3 regions of the Rahnella selenatireducens genome follow, and region 2 is predicted to be linked to each of the others. Evidence: predicted binding sites of a transcription regulator. Region 2 holds the regulator's gene; each other region holds the start of a gene.
The links. Region 2 encodes Fur, which represses iron uptake genes when iron is present. Its sites were predicted from a motif close to ATAATAATGAGAACNACTATCAA; they were not measured.
Positions count from the first base shown of each region.

Region 1: exbB (tol-pal system-associated acyl-CoA thioesterase) is a predicted target of Fur. The motif match lies at 2,535-2,557, and genes of this name have one in related genera.
Region 3: ACLBVC_RS05915 (Nramp family divalent metal transporter) is a predicted target of Fur. The motif match lies at 2,206-2,228, and genes of this name have one in related genera.

Region 1 is NZ_JBKEZJ010000022.1:34,805-39,519, forward strand. Features, by position in the region: gene ACLBVC_RS22880 (TRAP transporter large permease) at 1-566, opposite strand, end outside; gene ACLBVC_RS22885 (TRAP transporter small permease) at 580-1,092, opposite strand; gene ACLBVC_RS22890 (TRAP transporter substrate-binding protein) at 1,150-2,127, opposite strand; gene exbB (tol-pal system-associated acyl-CoA thioesterase) at 2,652-3,557, shown strand; gene exbD (TonB system transport protein ExbD) at 3,567-3,998, shown strand; gene ACLBVC_RS22905 (hypothetical protein) at 4,280-4,546, opposite strand.
Region 2 is NZ_JBKEZJ010000001.1:428,204-432,918, forward strand. Features, by position in the region: gene ACLBVC_RS02085 (methyl-accepting chemotaxis protein) at 1-1,018, opposite strand, end outside; gene fldA (flavodoxin FldA) at 1,429-1,956, shown strand; gene fur (ferric iron uptake transcriptional regulator) at 2,272-2,727, shown strand; gene chiQ (ChiQ/YbfN family lipoprotein) at 2,868-3,209, opposite strand; gene chiP (chitoporin ChiP) at 3,223-4,635, opposite strand.
Region 3 is NZ_JBKEZJ010000003.1:18,541-23,255, reverse strand. Features, by position in the region: gene mgrA (L-glyceraldehyde 3-phosphate reductase) at 1-169, shown strand, start outside; gene ACLBVC_RS05920 (DUF2502 domain-containing protein) at 429-851, shown strand; gene ACLBVC_RS05915 (Nramp family divalent metal transporter) at 929-2,158, opposite strand; gene ACLBVC_RS05910 (NupC/NupG family nucleoside CNT transporter) at 2,575-3,762, shown strand; tRNA gene ACLBVC_RS05905 (tRNA-Ala) at 3,900-3,975, opposite strand; tRNA gene ACLBVC_RS05900 (tRNA-Ala) at 4,049-4,124, opposite strand; gene ACLBVC_RS05895 (formate/nitrite transporter family protein) at 4,478-4,715, shown strand, end outside.

The DNA.
Region 1 (4,715 bases), on a different contig from region 2:
ATCACCATCAGCGTCAGGCTGAGCAATAAACCGGGCAGAATACCGGCGATAAACAGCGCAGCAATTGAGACCGTGCCGCCGGTGGCCAGCGAGTAAATCACCGAGTTATGGCTCGGCGGCGTCAGAATCGCCTGCACCGAACCGCTGGCGGTGACGGCGGCGGCGAAATCACGGGGATACCCTTTTTTCTCCATCTCCGGGATCATCACAGAACCAATCGATGCGGTATCTGCTACCGAAGAACCGGAAATCGCCCCGAAAAATGTCGATGCCACGATGTTCACCAGCGACAGGCCGCCGCGGATAAACCCGACAAAGATATACGCAAAACTCACCAGCCTGCGGGCAATGCCGCCTTCGGCCATAATCGCGCCCGCCAGAATAAAGAACGGGATCGCCAGCAGCGAAAACTTGTTCACGCCGTTGGTCAGTTGAATCATCAGCGCTTCGAAAGGCAGGTCAATCCACCAGGCACCGGCCAGCGCGCTCAGCCCGACGGCGTACGCTACCGGCACGCCGACAGCCAGCATGACGCCGAGCGTTAACAGTAAAATTAATGCATCCATAAAAGGCTCCGGCTCAGGCTTCAGAATTGCCCAGCATCACCATCGGCCGCTTGTGCTGCGGGCCTGAGATAATCTGCTCAATAATAAATAAGAGGGTCAGCGCCGAACCCACCGGCAGAGGAAGGTAGGTTTGCCCGGCGGTCAGCAGCGGGAATTCCGCCACGGGTTGCTGCCAGAGTTCGCTGCACAGTTGCAGGCTGTACCAGAAAATAAAAATGCTGATAGCCAGCATCATCAGGTCAGAAAGCAAGGCAGAAAACTTTTGCAGGGCAGGCGGCAGACGGTCCGTGACCATCGCCACTACAATATGCGAACCCGCGCGGTAGCTGACGGCGGCACCGATAAAGGTGAATGTCACCATGCACATAATGGCGATGGGTTCAGGCCAGGAGAGGGCGCTGTTCAGGACGTAGCGGGCGAAAATACCGATGGGAATGACCGCCACCATCAGTAATAAAGCCAGCCCCGCCAGCCACATTGCGCCACGATAAAAGATGTCCATCAGAGTGTGATAACCGGAAACCATAAGTTCCTCCGCTGAAGTGTCGGGAAAGAGGCAGCGGACGCTGCCCGGTTCAACGAATTACTGAACGTCAGCGATTTGCTGCATCAGCTCCTGATGGTCTTTACCGAATTCATCGCGCACGGATTGCGTGGCTTTCACGTAGGTGGCCGGATCGATATCCTGGAATTTCACGCCGCCCGCTTTCATCGTCGCCAGCGCTTTCTCGTTATAGGCTTTCCACAGCTCGCGCTGCTCGTCCTGCGCCTCTTTGGCCAGTTTGAGGATCAGCTGCTGATCTTCCGGTTTCAGCTTGTCCCACTTCACTTTTGAATACAGGAACAGCTCCGGAATGATGAAGTGGCGGCTGTAGGTGTAGTTTTTCACCACTGGCAGATAGTTGTGCGCGACAAACGTTGGCGGGTTGTTTTCCGTGCCGTCGATAACCCCGGTTTGCATCCCGCTGAACACCTCACTGACGCCCATCGCCACCGGGTTTGCGCCCATGGCTTTCAGCGTCGCCAGCGCAATCGGGCTGCCCTGAACGCGGATCTTCATGCCGTGCAAATCTTCCGGTTTCACCACCGGTTCTTTGGTGATTAGGTTTCGCGTTCCGCCGTCCATCCAGCCGAGAAATACCAGACGCGAGTGGGAATTGCTGGTGATCTTGTCGCCGATGGATTTCCCAATCTGGCCGTCCAGCACCTTATGCATGTGGTCTTCATCGCGGAAAATATACGGCAGGGTGAAGACGTTAATTTCAGGGAGGATCGAAGCGACCGGTGTCATTGACACGCGGATGATATCCAGCGCGCCCAGCTGGGCCTGCTCGATTTCCTGTTTTTCATCGCCGAGCACGCCGCCGGGGAACGTTTTGATTTCCAGGCGTCCTTCGGTTTGTTGTTGCAGCTTTTCGCCCATGTGCTGAACGGCGACGACATTGGGATAGCCCTGCGGATGCACATCGGCGGCTTTCAGCGTTTGCGCGGCAAGAACAGGGGTAAATAACAAGGTGGCGGAACTCAGGCAAAGGCTGAGAAGTGCTTTCTGCATTTTCATCAGTTTGTCTCCAGGGTACTCGGGTAAGGGAATGGAAAAATGACAGCAAAAGTGAAGCGTTTTGACGCACGAGATCGCGCCTGTTTTTTATTAAAAAAAGGCAAATAGCCTTGTAAATGAAACGGATAATAGCCTGCCCTTTCAGGAGCTTCGTCTGTGGCAGGAACCTTATCCTATTTATAACTGTGCGGTATTTGAGCGCTATCACAATCTCGCAACAGATGTAAAATAGCGTTACTTAATATTTAAAATGTTGTTTTAACTTTAATAATTGCGATTAGCTGATTGATTTAATGCAACATTTTTATGAAAAGTGTGACGGGGATTATACTGTTCACGCAGTGTTCAAACGGGAAAAACCTTGTCATCCATCAAGGACACTTGTGTCGTAAAGCGCGACAATGTAAATAATAATGAGAACGACTATCAATTGGGGCTTTTTCTTTGATATCATTCGGCGTTATTCATTCCTTCTACACACTGATTCTGGCTGGAGGCGACGCGTGAAAACGGCTCGCAATAAGATGAAAGAGGCGACTTCACTCCTGATGTCGTTAATGTTGGTTGCTGGCTTAAGCGGCAACGCGATGGCAGCACCTGCGACGCCTGCGGCACAAGCCGTGACTTCTGCAACAGCTGACACCCCGGCACCGGCTGATGCAACGCCTGCCCCGCTAATGCAACCTGCGCCGACCGAAGCGACGCCTGTCATTCCTACCGATTTGTCTGTATTAGGCATGTATCACCACGCTGACGTGGTGGTGAAAACTGTGATGATTGGTTTGCTGCTGGCTTCCGTCGTCACCTGGGCGCTGTTGTTTAGCAAAGGCGCTGAAGTCTTCAGCGGTAAACGCCGTATGCGTCGCGAATTTGATGCGCTGTCTTCTGTGCGTACGCTGGATGAGGCTGCTGAGCAGGCTGAAAGCTTTGCCGCCAGCAGCATCAGCGCGCAGATGATTCGCGATGCGCAGAACGAACTCGAGCTTTCCGCCGGTTCATCTGACAACAACGGCATCAAAGAACGTACCGGTTTCCGCCTTGAGCGCCGCGTCGGTGCCGCTGGCCGTTATATGGGCCGTGGCAACGGCATACTCGCGACCATCGGGGCCATCTCCCCGTTCGTCGGCCTGTTCGGGACTGTCTGGGGCATCATGAACAGCTTCATCGGCATCGCGCAGACGCAGACCACCAACCTTGCAGTCGTCGCACCGGGTATCGCTGAAGCCTTGCTGGCAACGGCTGTCGGCCTGATTGCTGCGATCCCCGCCGTGGTTATCTACAATATTTTCGCCCGTACCATTACCTCTTACCGTCATCAGGTAGGTGATGTGGCGGCGCAGATTATCCTGTTACAGGGCCGTGATCTGGACCTGGCTGCCAGCGAAGGCGATGCGCCACGCGGTCAGACGGGTCAGTTACGCGTAGGGTAAGAACAGATTATGGCTATTCGGTTAAACGACGATATCGACGAAAGCGGTGAAATGCATGACATCAACGTCACGCCTTTTATCGACGTTATGCTGGTGTTACTGATTATCTTCATGGTGGCAGCGCCGCTGGCTACCGTCGATGTGCGGGTAGACTTACCGGCCTCGACGGCAAAAGCGCAGCCGCGTCCTGAGAAGCCGATCTTCCTGACGGTGAAATCTGACAAGCAGCTGTTCCTCGGCGATAACCCGGTAAACAGCGACAACCTGACGGCGATGCTCGACCAGCGCACGCAGGGCAACAAGCAGAGTACGATTTTCTTCCGTGCAGATAAGACGGTGGATTACGAAACGCTGATGAGCGTGATGGATAACCTGCGTAAAGCCGGTTACCTGAAAGTGGGTCTGGTCGGCGCAGAACAGACCGGCGCTGCGGCGAAATAAATCCTAACGCCTCAGACGCACAAAAACAGAGAAGGCCAGCATTTGCTGGCCTTTTGCTTTCCTGAAGGCGGAAAACTCAGGCCACTGGTGCAGGGTTGAATACGGCGAGGGCAAGAGTCGCTGTAGCTCCAGCATCATCTGAAAATTAGCCTAATTGATGGAGGTTTAGTTATATCCTTTTAGTTTTAATTCACCATCCACTATAATGAACAAAAATGTTTCATTTACGTTTCTCTTCGAAAACTCAGAGGTATAAATCAATAGCACTTCGTTATCAGCTATTAGATGATAAGTTTTCTTTTTAGAGATGAGTGTGTTTTTTTGAAAACACCTAAGTCTTTATCCTTAGCCTCTGTTGATAATTTAATAAATCCTTCTTCTGAAATAGACTTCCTCAGAATTTCTGATGAGTCTACGTATATATTTGAGTATTTGTTTTCTTGATACATCTCATGAAAAGTATCAACATTATTTTGTGCTGCATCTATATTAATCGGACTGCAGGCGCAGAGTATCATTGCAACTATTACAATATAAATATAACGCATGAATTCTCCCGTTATTTAGCGACACGCATTTTCGCAATGCCGCATATTAATGAGTCTGCAAAGAGATGTATTCTAAGTTATCCCATTGTTAAATATATCTTTTTGGGAATGCGCATCCTTTACTTTCAGCCCAGAAGCTAATACCAATAACAACAAGCCCCAACAACGC
Region 2 (4,715 bases):
CGCCCTTCTGCGCGGTAGAAGACGCTTCCATCACCAGCTGGCTCGCGTGATGCGCGTTGTCCGCATTGTGTTTTACCGTGGCCGTCAGCTCTTCCATACTGGCTGCCGTTTCTTCCAGTGCGGATGCCTGTTCTTCGGTACGGGAAGACAGATCGTTATTCCCGGCTGAGATTTCTGACGCGCCCTGATAGATGTGGTTGGTGCAATTGCGGATGGTCTGAACGGTATTTTCCAGACTGGACTGCATCACGTTGAGCAGCGGAATCAATTTACCCGCACAGTTTTTGCCGAACTCTTCCAGGTAATGCGTCAGGTCGCCGCTTGCAATCACGGCGAAGTGATCGCGAATTTTATCCAGCGGTTTCACCAGCGCCATCACCAGATAACGGTCGGTCAGCAGCAAAATAAGCAGGCCGAGAGAAAAAGCCGTCAGCAGAATAACTTTGCTGTAATAAGTCAGATGGTTAGATTTGGTCTGCGCTGCTTCAAAATCGACTGCAATCTGCCCGCTGACTTTGGTCATGGACACACCAAAGTTACGGCTCAGGGCAGGAACAGCATCGTTTGAGAGCTGATTATAGGCATCGAAATTTTTGCCGACGGCCGCCGCATACAACGGCGTAACGCCCTGCGTAACCAGACTCTCCCAACTGGAGACCAGTTCCTGAACCGAAGCCTCATCCAGCCCCGGATGCGGAGCCGTTTTGAAACTCGCCAGTGCCTGAGAAAGGCCATCGAGGGATTGCTTTGCCGTATCAAAAATTTCCGGCCCTTTTGACGGATCGGCCTGAAGTTGTGAGACGGCACGGCTTAAGCGTGTCACGGTACGAAAATACTGATCATTTCCTTTGCTGATCAGCGCCATATTGTTGACCAGTTCGGTACTGTTCTTCGTATTTTGTGTCAGCGTATTCAGTGAGGTAACGGTGTAAAGGGAGACACCTGCCCACATGACGCAGAAAATGCCTAAAATCGTTAATAATGCGGCCCTGATGGTGATATTTTTTAAAAACTGCACGATATGCCTCTCTCGAAACAAGGTTGTTTCTGGTCTGAGGATTGACGGGGATGCGGAGAATCAAGACAGGTAGCCAGCAGGCTTTCGCCCCCGGACATGTTTGAACACCTCTCCGGGCATCGATTTCTTTATTATGTTGAGATTCCTCTCGCTTCATCTATCGGCGGGTTGTTCTCAAAATTTAGTATTGTGAGAACATATTTCTTAATTTTGCTTTTGACCTCAATAAGCCTGAGGTTATTCAAAGCACACGAAGGCGATAACACTTAAAAAGATTGGCCGATAAACTTATCCACCAGTTAAGAAGGCGAGCTGAAACATATTCTCCGCCTCGCGAGTTTGCTATCATCTGCGTTATTATTGCCTGCAATGCAGAGCACTTCATTGAGAACAAGAGGTTAGGTAATCTTATGGCCGTAGTAGGTATCTTCTTTGGATCCGATACAGGTAACACCGAAAACATCGCGAAAATGATCCAAAAGCAATTGGGTAAAGATGTTGCAGAGGTGCATGACATTGCGAAGAGCAGCAAAGAGGATCTGGAAAAATTCGATATCTTGCTGATCGGAATTCCAACCTGGTATTACGGTGAAGCGCAGTGTGACTGGGACGACTTTTTCCCGACGCTGGAAGAGATAGATTTCGAAGGTAAGCTGGTCGCGCTGTTTGGCTGTGGCGATCAGGAAGACTATGCCGAATACTTCTGCGATGCGCTGGGTACTGTGCGTGACATCATCGAACCACGCGGCGCGGTGATTGTGGGCCACTGGCCAACTGAAGGCTATCACTTCGAAGCGTCTAAAGGTCTGGCTGATGATAAGCACTTCATCGGACTGGCAATTGACGAAGACCGTCAGCCGGAACTGACCAACGAACGTGTTGATACGTGGGTCAAACAGATCACAGAAGAGCTGAGCCTTTCAGAAATTATTGGCTAAAAACCCTGTTGGCCCTGAGGATTTATTCTACAATTGAAGGGCCAAACTATTACTGAAATTAACAATTTAACCGCTACAAAATTGTAACTTTCAGTGGTATCAAGGTACACTGAGCTCATCTGTTTTCCTATTGATCAAGTCGTTGCATTATCGAATGTGACAGGCATTTTGTGATCTTTATTAACAGGCTACGTTTTTGAGGATCGGCACACGTCTCAAAAGCGAAGAATCCTTAAGCGACAAATTTTTGTGCCGCCGATGCCACAGGCTGCATGCCTCAACTTGATTAGCACATAGTAACAGGACTGAATCCGCATGACTGACAACAACACCGCACTGAAGAAAGCCGGCTTAAAAGTCACGCTTCCGCGCCTCAAAATCCTGGAAGTGCTGCAAGCGCCGGAAGGTCATCACGTTAGTGCGGAAGATCTGTACAAACAACTGATTGATATGGGTGAAGAAATTGGCCTGGCGACGGTTTACCGCGTTCTGAACCAGTTTGATGACGCCGGTATCGTTACCCGTCATAACTTCGAAGGCGGCAAGTCTGTTTTCGAACTGACCCAACAACATCACCATGATCACCTGATCTGCCTGGATTGCGGCCGCGTTATTGAATTTCGTGACGAATATATTGAAGGCCGTCAGCGCGAGATTGCGAAGAAACACGGTATCAAACTGACCAACCACAGTCTGTATCTGTACGGCCACTGTGAGGCGGGCGATTGTCGCGAAGATGAATCTTTGCACAATGATAAACCTGCACAGTAATCTCTACGGTCAGTCCGAATAAATTAACCGCTGAAAGGCGGTTTTTTTGTGCCTGCGATTCAGGCGACGGATAAAAAAACAAACCCCGGCAAGCCGGGGTTTGTTTTTTCTTGCGATAGGTGCGCAGCGTTCGCGCCCGGTTAATTCACCGGTTTTGGCGAATTGTTAGAACGAATTTCCTGCCAGATTTTGCCACAGTCTGCCGCGTAAGCCTGACCATCGCCGGTTTTACGCGCCGTCAGACAACGCTGATAATCCACTACACGCACGGTTTCCAGCTCGGCAAACTGCTTGTGCTCCTGTTCCTGTTTTAGAACATCAAGGATCGTCTGGCACGACGCCACTTTATCCGGCGAGCCTTCTGCTTTAATGATGCAGCTGCTGTACGCCTGACGCAGTTTCGCATTTTCGGTTTGCGTAGCTGTTGGCGCACAACCCGCCAGTAACAGGGAAGTCACAACCATCATCAGTAATTTATTCATCGGTTTAGTATCCTCAGAAAATAGTGAATGGAGCGATAACGATGAATTTCACGTCTTTTTCATCCTGGAAAATGTTGCCGTAACCGCCTCCCCAGCTCGGGATATCCGAGTGGTTGTCATACTGGGTGTAATGAAGTTTGAACAGCGTCCCTTTTGCGCGGCCTTCCTGAATGGTGTAAAGCGCATCAAGGCTCCAGGCGCTTTCTTTGAGACGCTGGCTCTGATCATAGATTGGATTGGTACTCGGTTTGGCATCCCACGCATAAACATAAGAACCGCCCACTGCGAAGCCCGGCAGATCCCATTTCGCCAGGTCGTATAACACACCGGCGTAAACCGCTTTTTCGCCGTTAGCGTTGAAGTCAGAACGGTTGTCCCACCACACATCAAGACGTCCGTTAGAAGAAGAATACGTTGGGGTCATGCGTTGTAAAAAATAACCCTGATTTCCCTCAGCTTTGACCATTGTCCCTTCCAGACGCCAGTTGAACTGACCGGTGGTGTAACCGAAAGTCAATGCCTGCAACCAGGCCAAACCGTCATACAGACTGTTGGGATCGTTCTGGTTGCTGATACGATCTTCCGCGCCATAGAACTGGTAGCTGGTAGTGAGCGGATTGCCCATCAGATCAATTTTGTACGACGCTTTGGCGAAGTATTGATCGACGTAACTTTCTGCCTGACCGAAGGCCGCTTCCAGCACGAGATCATTTTTGAAGTCGTATTTCGCACCCAGCGAGTGTATATAGGAAACACCGGTTTTCTTGTCGTTCTGGCGGAAATCATCCATTTCCAGATGCCACGGCGATTTGTATTCATCCGCCCACATGTAGGAGAAACTCAGTTCGCCCGGATCGCCAAAATCATGTTTATACCCGGCTTCGGCACCGCGATAGGTACCCGGCATAAAGCTCCAGTGCGGGGCGATCAGCGTTTGTCCAGTGGGCTGAATGTAACCGGCATGGCCCCAGAATCCGCCATATTTGAATTTACCGGCCGCTTTGTAGAGGCTGACGCCGCCTTTATCACCGGAGTAGTCTTCGTCATACGCATGGTTTTTAGAGGAGAACGCGATTTCGTTCGGGTGACCGCTGTCGCTGGCTTCGGCTAATTCGATCGCGGTAAATGCGGCGAGATCGATACCGAACATGTCCCAGGCGTAGCCGGAAGAGAAATCAAGGTTCAGGTTGGCGGTCGCGTGTGAAAGGTTGGTGGCATATTTATCGTAATCGGGATTATTCACCGTGACTTTTGTGCCGTCAGGGCGGGTTTCTTCTTTCGTTTTGTTCAAATCTTTGCGGTCGCGTTCGCGCTGCCAGTAATACACACCGCCGGTCAGCGTCGAATCATCAATAAAGCCAGCCGCTCTGGCCTCTTCAGGAAACATCATTCCGCCGCCCAATAAAGTGCCAGCCAGCGTGTACATCACAGGTTTCAGGTAAGCCGATCCCCTGCCCCTGTTAAGGTGCTTGTGCATAGAAATTCCTCATTTTGACTAAAAAACGT
Region 3 (4,715 bases), on a different contig from region 2:
GCAGAAACTTTCCCAGATGGCGCTGGCCTGGGTGCTGCGTGGCGACCGCGTGACGTCCGTGCTGATTGGTGCCAGCAAAACCGGGCAAATCGATGATGCGGTTGGCATGATTGCTAACCGTCATTTCAGCACGGAAGAACTGGCAGCCATCGAAGCTATTTTAGTGTAAACGGTTACCCAACTCCCCCCCAAATTATACGAATTGCGTCAAGGCGGCAATTGAAAGAATCCCGGTCACTTACACGGGTAAGTGACCGGGGTGAATGAAAGCAGCCAACGCAGAGGCGGCTCGTATGATGACGGGGGAGGATCCGTAAGGTTTTCGTTAAGGCAGGTAAATCAATCAAAACAGGATTGTAAGCAATAGAACCCGCTCCCTCTTCCCCTTATAACTGTCAGCATAAATTATAAGGAATCTGGGGCCGTCTATGATTAAGCCAATACTTCTCGGAACATTGCTGTTCGCTTTGCTGCCTGCCGCCGCGCCAGCTGTTCAGGCCAGCAATTTTAGCCTCAATACACCCGGTCTTTCGATCAGCATTGGCGACCGTGACCGTCGCGGTTATTACTGGGATGGATACGACTGGCGCAACCCGAGCTGGTGGAACAGTTACCGTGGCCACAATTATGGTCACCGTGGCCCGCGCGGGGATTACTGGGACGGCTACCGCTGGCGCGATCAGGGCTGGTGGAATCATCGCCATCCGCCACGTCGTCCGATGCCGCCGCCGCGTTATTACCATGGAGACCACGGACGTCCGCATTATGACCACGGGCGTGGTCCGGACAGAGGTCGCGGCCATGATCGCGGACACGGGCACGATCGCGGGCATGACGGCCATCATCACTGATTCAGCGGATAGCAGAAACAAAAACGGGACAGCGCAAACTGTCCCGTTTTTTATGGCTTTAATCTTTCAGCCGGAAATTATTTCAGCATACCGATCAGCAAGTAGAGATTAAGGCTGACGACAATCAGTACGATGATGCGCCCCGCCCACTGCACGGTTTTGGTATTCACCATTTCGCCCATCAGGCTGCGGTTGCCGGTAAACGCCAGCAGCGGCAACAACGCCAGCGCAATCCCGAAACTCAGCAGCACCTGGCTCATGACCAGAATTCGCGTCGCGTCCAGCCCCATCAGAATCACGATAAAAGACGGCATCATGGTGACCGTGCGGCGCACCCACAGTGGAATGTAGAATTTCACAAAGCCCTGCATCACCACCTGACCAGCCAGTGTACCGACCACGGTAGAGGATAAACCGGCGGCGACCAGGCTAAGGCCAAATGTCGTCGCGGCGGCGTGGCCGAGCAGCGGTTGCAGCGTCAGATAAGCTTCATCGAGTTCACTGATCCCGCTGTGCCCGCTGAAATGGAACGCGGCAGCGGCGGTCGCCATCATTGCCAGATTAACGAAACCGGCGATGGTCATTGCGAGACCGACATCGAGTTTTGTCGCGGAATAACGCTGTTCTTTCGATGCCTTTCCGCCTCGCTGAGTCAGCGAAGAGTGGAGATAAATGACATGCGGCATGATGGTCGCGCCCAGCACACCGGCGGCAAGATAGACGGAATCGCTGGTGGGCAGCGCAGGGATCAGCATGCCTTTGCCCAGCGCCACCATGCTTGGCTGCGAAAAGAACAGTTCAACGATATAGGCGGCGGCCACAAACAGCAGCAAACCGGCGATAACCAGTTCCAGCGGTTTTTGCCCACGTTTTTGCAGCCCGAGGATAATAAAGGTGGCAATCCCGGTGAGCACGGCGCCCTGAAGCAGCGTGACCCCGAGAAGTAATTTGAAGCCGATCGCCGCGCCGATAAATTCGGCGAGATCGGTCGCCATCGCGATGATTTCTGCCTGCACCCAGTAAGCCCAGACGGCAGGACGCGGGAAACGGTCACGGATGTGTTCGGCGAGGTTTTTACCGGTGGCGATACCCAGTTTGGCAGATAATAACTGGATCAACATCGCCATAACGTTGGCCCAAACCACCACCCACAGCAACTGGTAACCATACGAGGCACCGGCCTGAATGTTAGTCGCAAAGTTGCCCGGATCGATGTAACCGATGGCGGCAATAAACGCCGGTCCCATCAGTGAAAGCTTCATCTTTCTGGCTGCGCGGCCTGAAGATTCGGCCCGGCTGTTCAGCATAGTCAGTTAACCCTTACGTTTGTTACGCTTACATAAATCATATCTAATTGATAATGATTATCAAGTGCATTTAGAATGATCTGAGTAATTACTCTGATAGGCAGTAGCGTAAGCGGCAAAGTGTGAACTGAGTGGTTAATCATTCTGTGAGCTTTCAGAAAGACTTACAGAACGCTTTTTCCTAAAACAGACATTTACTGGCCAGATTCGGAACGCATTACGGCACATGATAAAACTAGCACAAGAATGCTAACTGTGCTTAGTTTTATTAACATCTTGATTTTTTGTGTGATAGGCCTCGATTTGTTGCAATTCGTGTCCGTAATTTCTATATTTGCAAGCGACTTCACGTTTTAAATGTACGCGTTACATAGAATGTCCGTCGAAATATAGCCTGCCTCTAATTTGGAGCACCCATGTCCCGAATATTGCACTTTGTATTAGCGTTGGCCGTTGTCGCTGCACTCGCTTTACTGGTGAGCCGTGACCGGAAGAATATCCGTTTACGTTTCATTGTTCAGCTGTTGGTCATCGAAGTCTTATTAGCCTATTTCTTCCTGAACTCTTCAATCGGTTTAGGTTTTGTGAAAGGCTTCTCAGACTTGTTTGAGAAATTATTAGGATTCGCTGCGGAAGGGACCGGCTTCGTATTTGGAGGCATGAGCGATAAAGGATTAGCGTTCTTCTTCTTGAAAGTCTTGTGTCCGATCGTGTTCATTTCTGCACTGATCGGTATTTTACAACACATTCGCGTACTGCCTTTCGTCATCCGTATCATCGGTACGGTCTTGTCGAAAATTAATGGCATGGGAAAACTGGAATCTTTCAACGCCATCAGCTCCCTGATTTTGGGTCAGTCAGAAAACTTTATCGCGTATAAAGATATTCTGAGCAAAATGTCTGAAAAACGTATGTACACCATGGCAGCCACAGCCATGTCGACAGTGTCTATGTCGATTGTGGGTGCGTACATGACCATGCTGGAACCGCGCTTCGTTGTTGCTGCGCTGGTGCTCAACATGTTCAGTACCTTCATCGTACTGTCGTTAATCAACCCTTATAAAGTTGATTCAGAAGAAGACCTGCAAATCGGTAACACGCATCAGGGTCAGAGCTTCTTTGAAATGCTGGGTGAATACATCCTGGCCGGTTTCAAAGTGGCGATCATCGTTGCAGCCATGTTGATTGGTTTCATCGCACTGATTTCCTGCCTGAATGCGCTGTTCGACGTGGTGTTCGGTATCACCTTCCAGGGCGTGCTGGGTTATGTCTTCTATCCATTCGCATGGATGATGGGTGTGCCAAGCCACGAAGCCTTGCAGGTCGGCAGCATCATGGCAACCAAACTGGTTTCCAATGAATTCGTTGCGATGCTGGATCTGCAAAAAGTAGCGACCGAACTGTCACCACGCGGTGTGGGCATCCTGTCCGTCTTCCTGGTGTCTTTCGCGAACTTCTCGTCTATCGGTATCGTGGCCGGCGCTATCAAAGGCCTGAACGAACACCAGGGCAACGTGGTTTCACGCTTCGGCCTGAAACTGCTGTACGGCTCAACCCTGGTCAGCGTGTTGTCAGCTTCTATCGCGGGTCTGGTACTGGCGTAAGCAAGCAGCAACAGAAAGACAAAGAAAGGCGCTCCGGCGCCTTTTTTTATGTCTGCAATTCAGGGAACAAAAGGGGCAGGACCGAAAGGGATAGAACAGAAAGCAAAAAACCCGCCGAAGCGGGTTTCTTTAATATTTGGTGGAGATAAGCGGGATCGAACCGCTGACCTCTTGCATGCCATGCAAGCGCTCTCCCAGCTGAGCTATACCCCCACACGAGGTCGTCCACATTGTACTTCTTGTGTTCCCTTTTGAGGAACAAACCAACTGACTCTGGTAAGAAAGTTGGTGGAGATAAGCGGGATCGAACCGCTGACCTCTTGCATGCCATGCAAGCGCTCTCCCAGCTGAGCTATACCCCCAATTCATGCCCGTAAAAACGGGTGAACGGGGCGCATAATATGAAACGCAGTCTGGCCTGTCAACGGCTAAATCCGTTTCTGGAATCAAGCGCTGAAAAAGCCGCCAAATCTCGCATTTCACAGGGAAAAAAGCCCTGTCCTCACGGAAATTTCCCGCAGGATGCATTGTTTTACAATTTGCCCGTCAGCCCGCATTCCAACTAGCTTTTTGATCTGCATAAGCATTTTCTTAACATCTATGTCCGAATGATTAATGGAATGTTAGCAGACTATGAAAATCGTCTTGTTTTGGGATAAATCTCAGAATAGACTGCTCGCGCAATAATCATAACTTACACCATTCGAGCTATCTCATGTCCTTGTATTCACCTAAAGAAATCGCAACCATCGCTGTCACGGCAGGCGTTAATAAAAGCCATGCTTCCGTGTTGAATTTGTTAATTTTGGGCTTCCTGGCTGGCGCATTCATCGCCACCGGTTTCCTGCTGGATCTGCACGTAATAGGGACGTTACCTGCATCCTGGGGTTCATTCAGTAACTTGCTGGGCGCCGCCGTATTCCCGGTGGGTATCATCCTGACCGTCTTAGCAG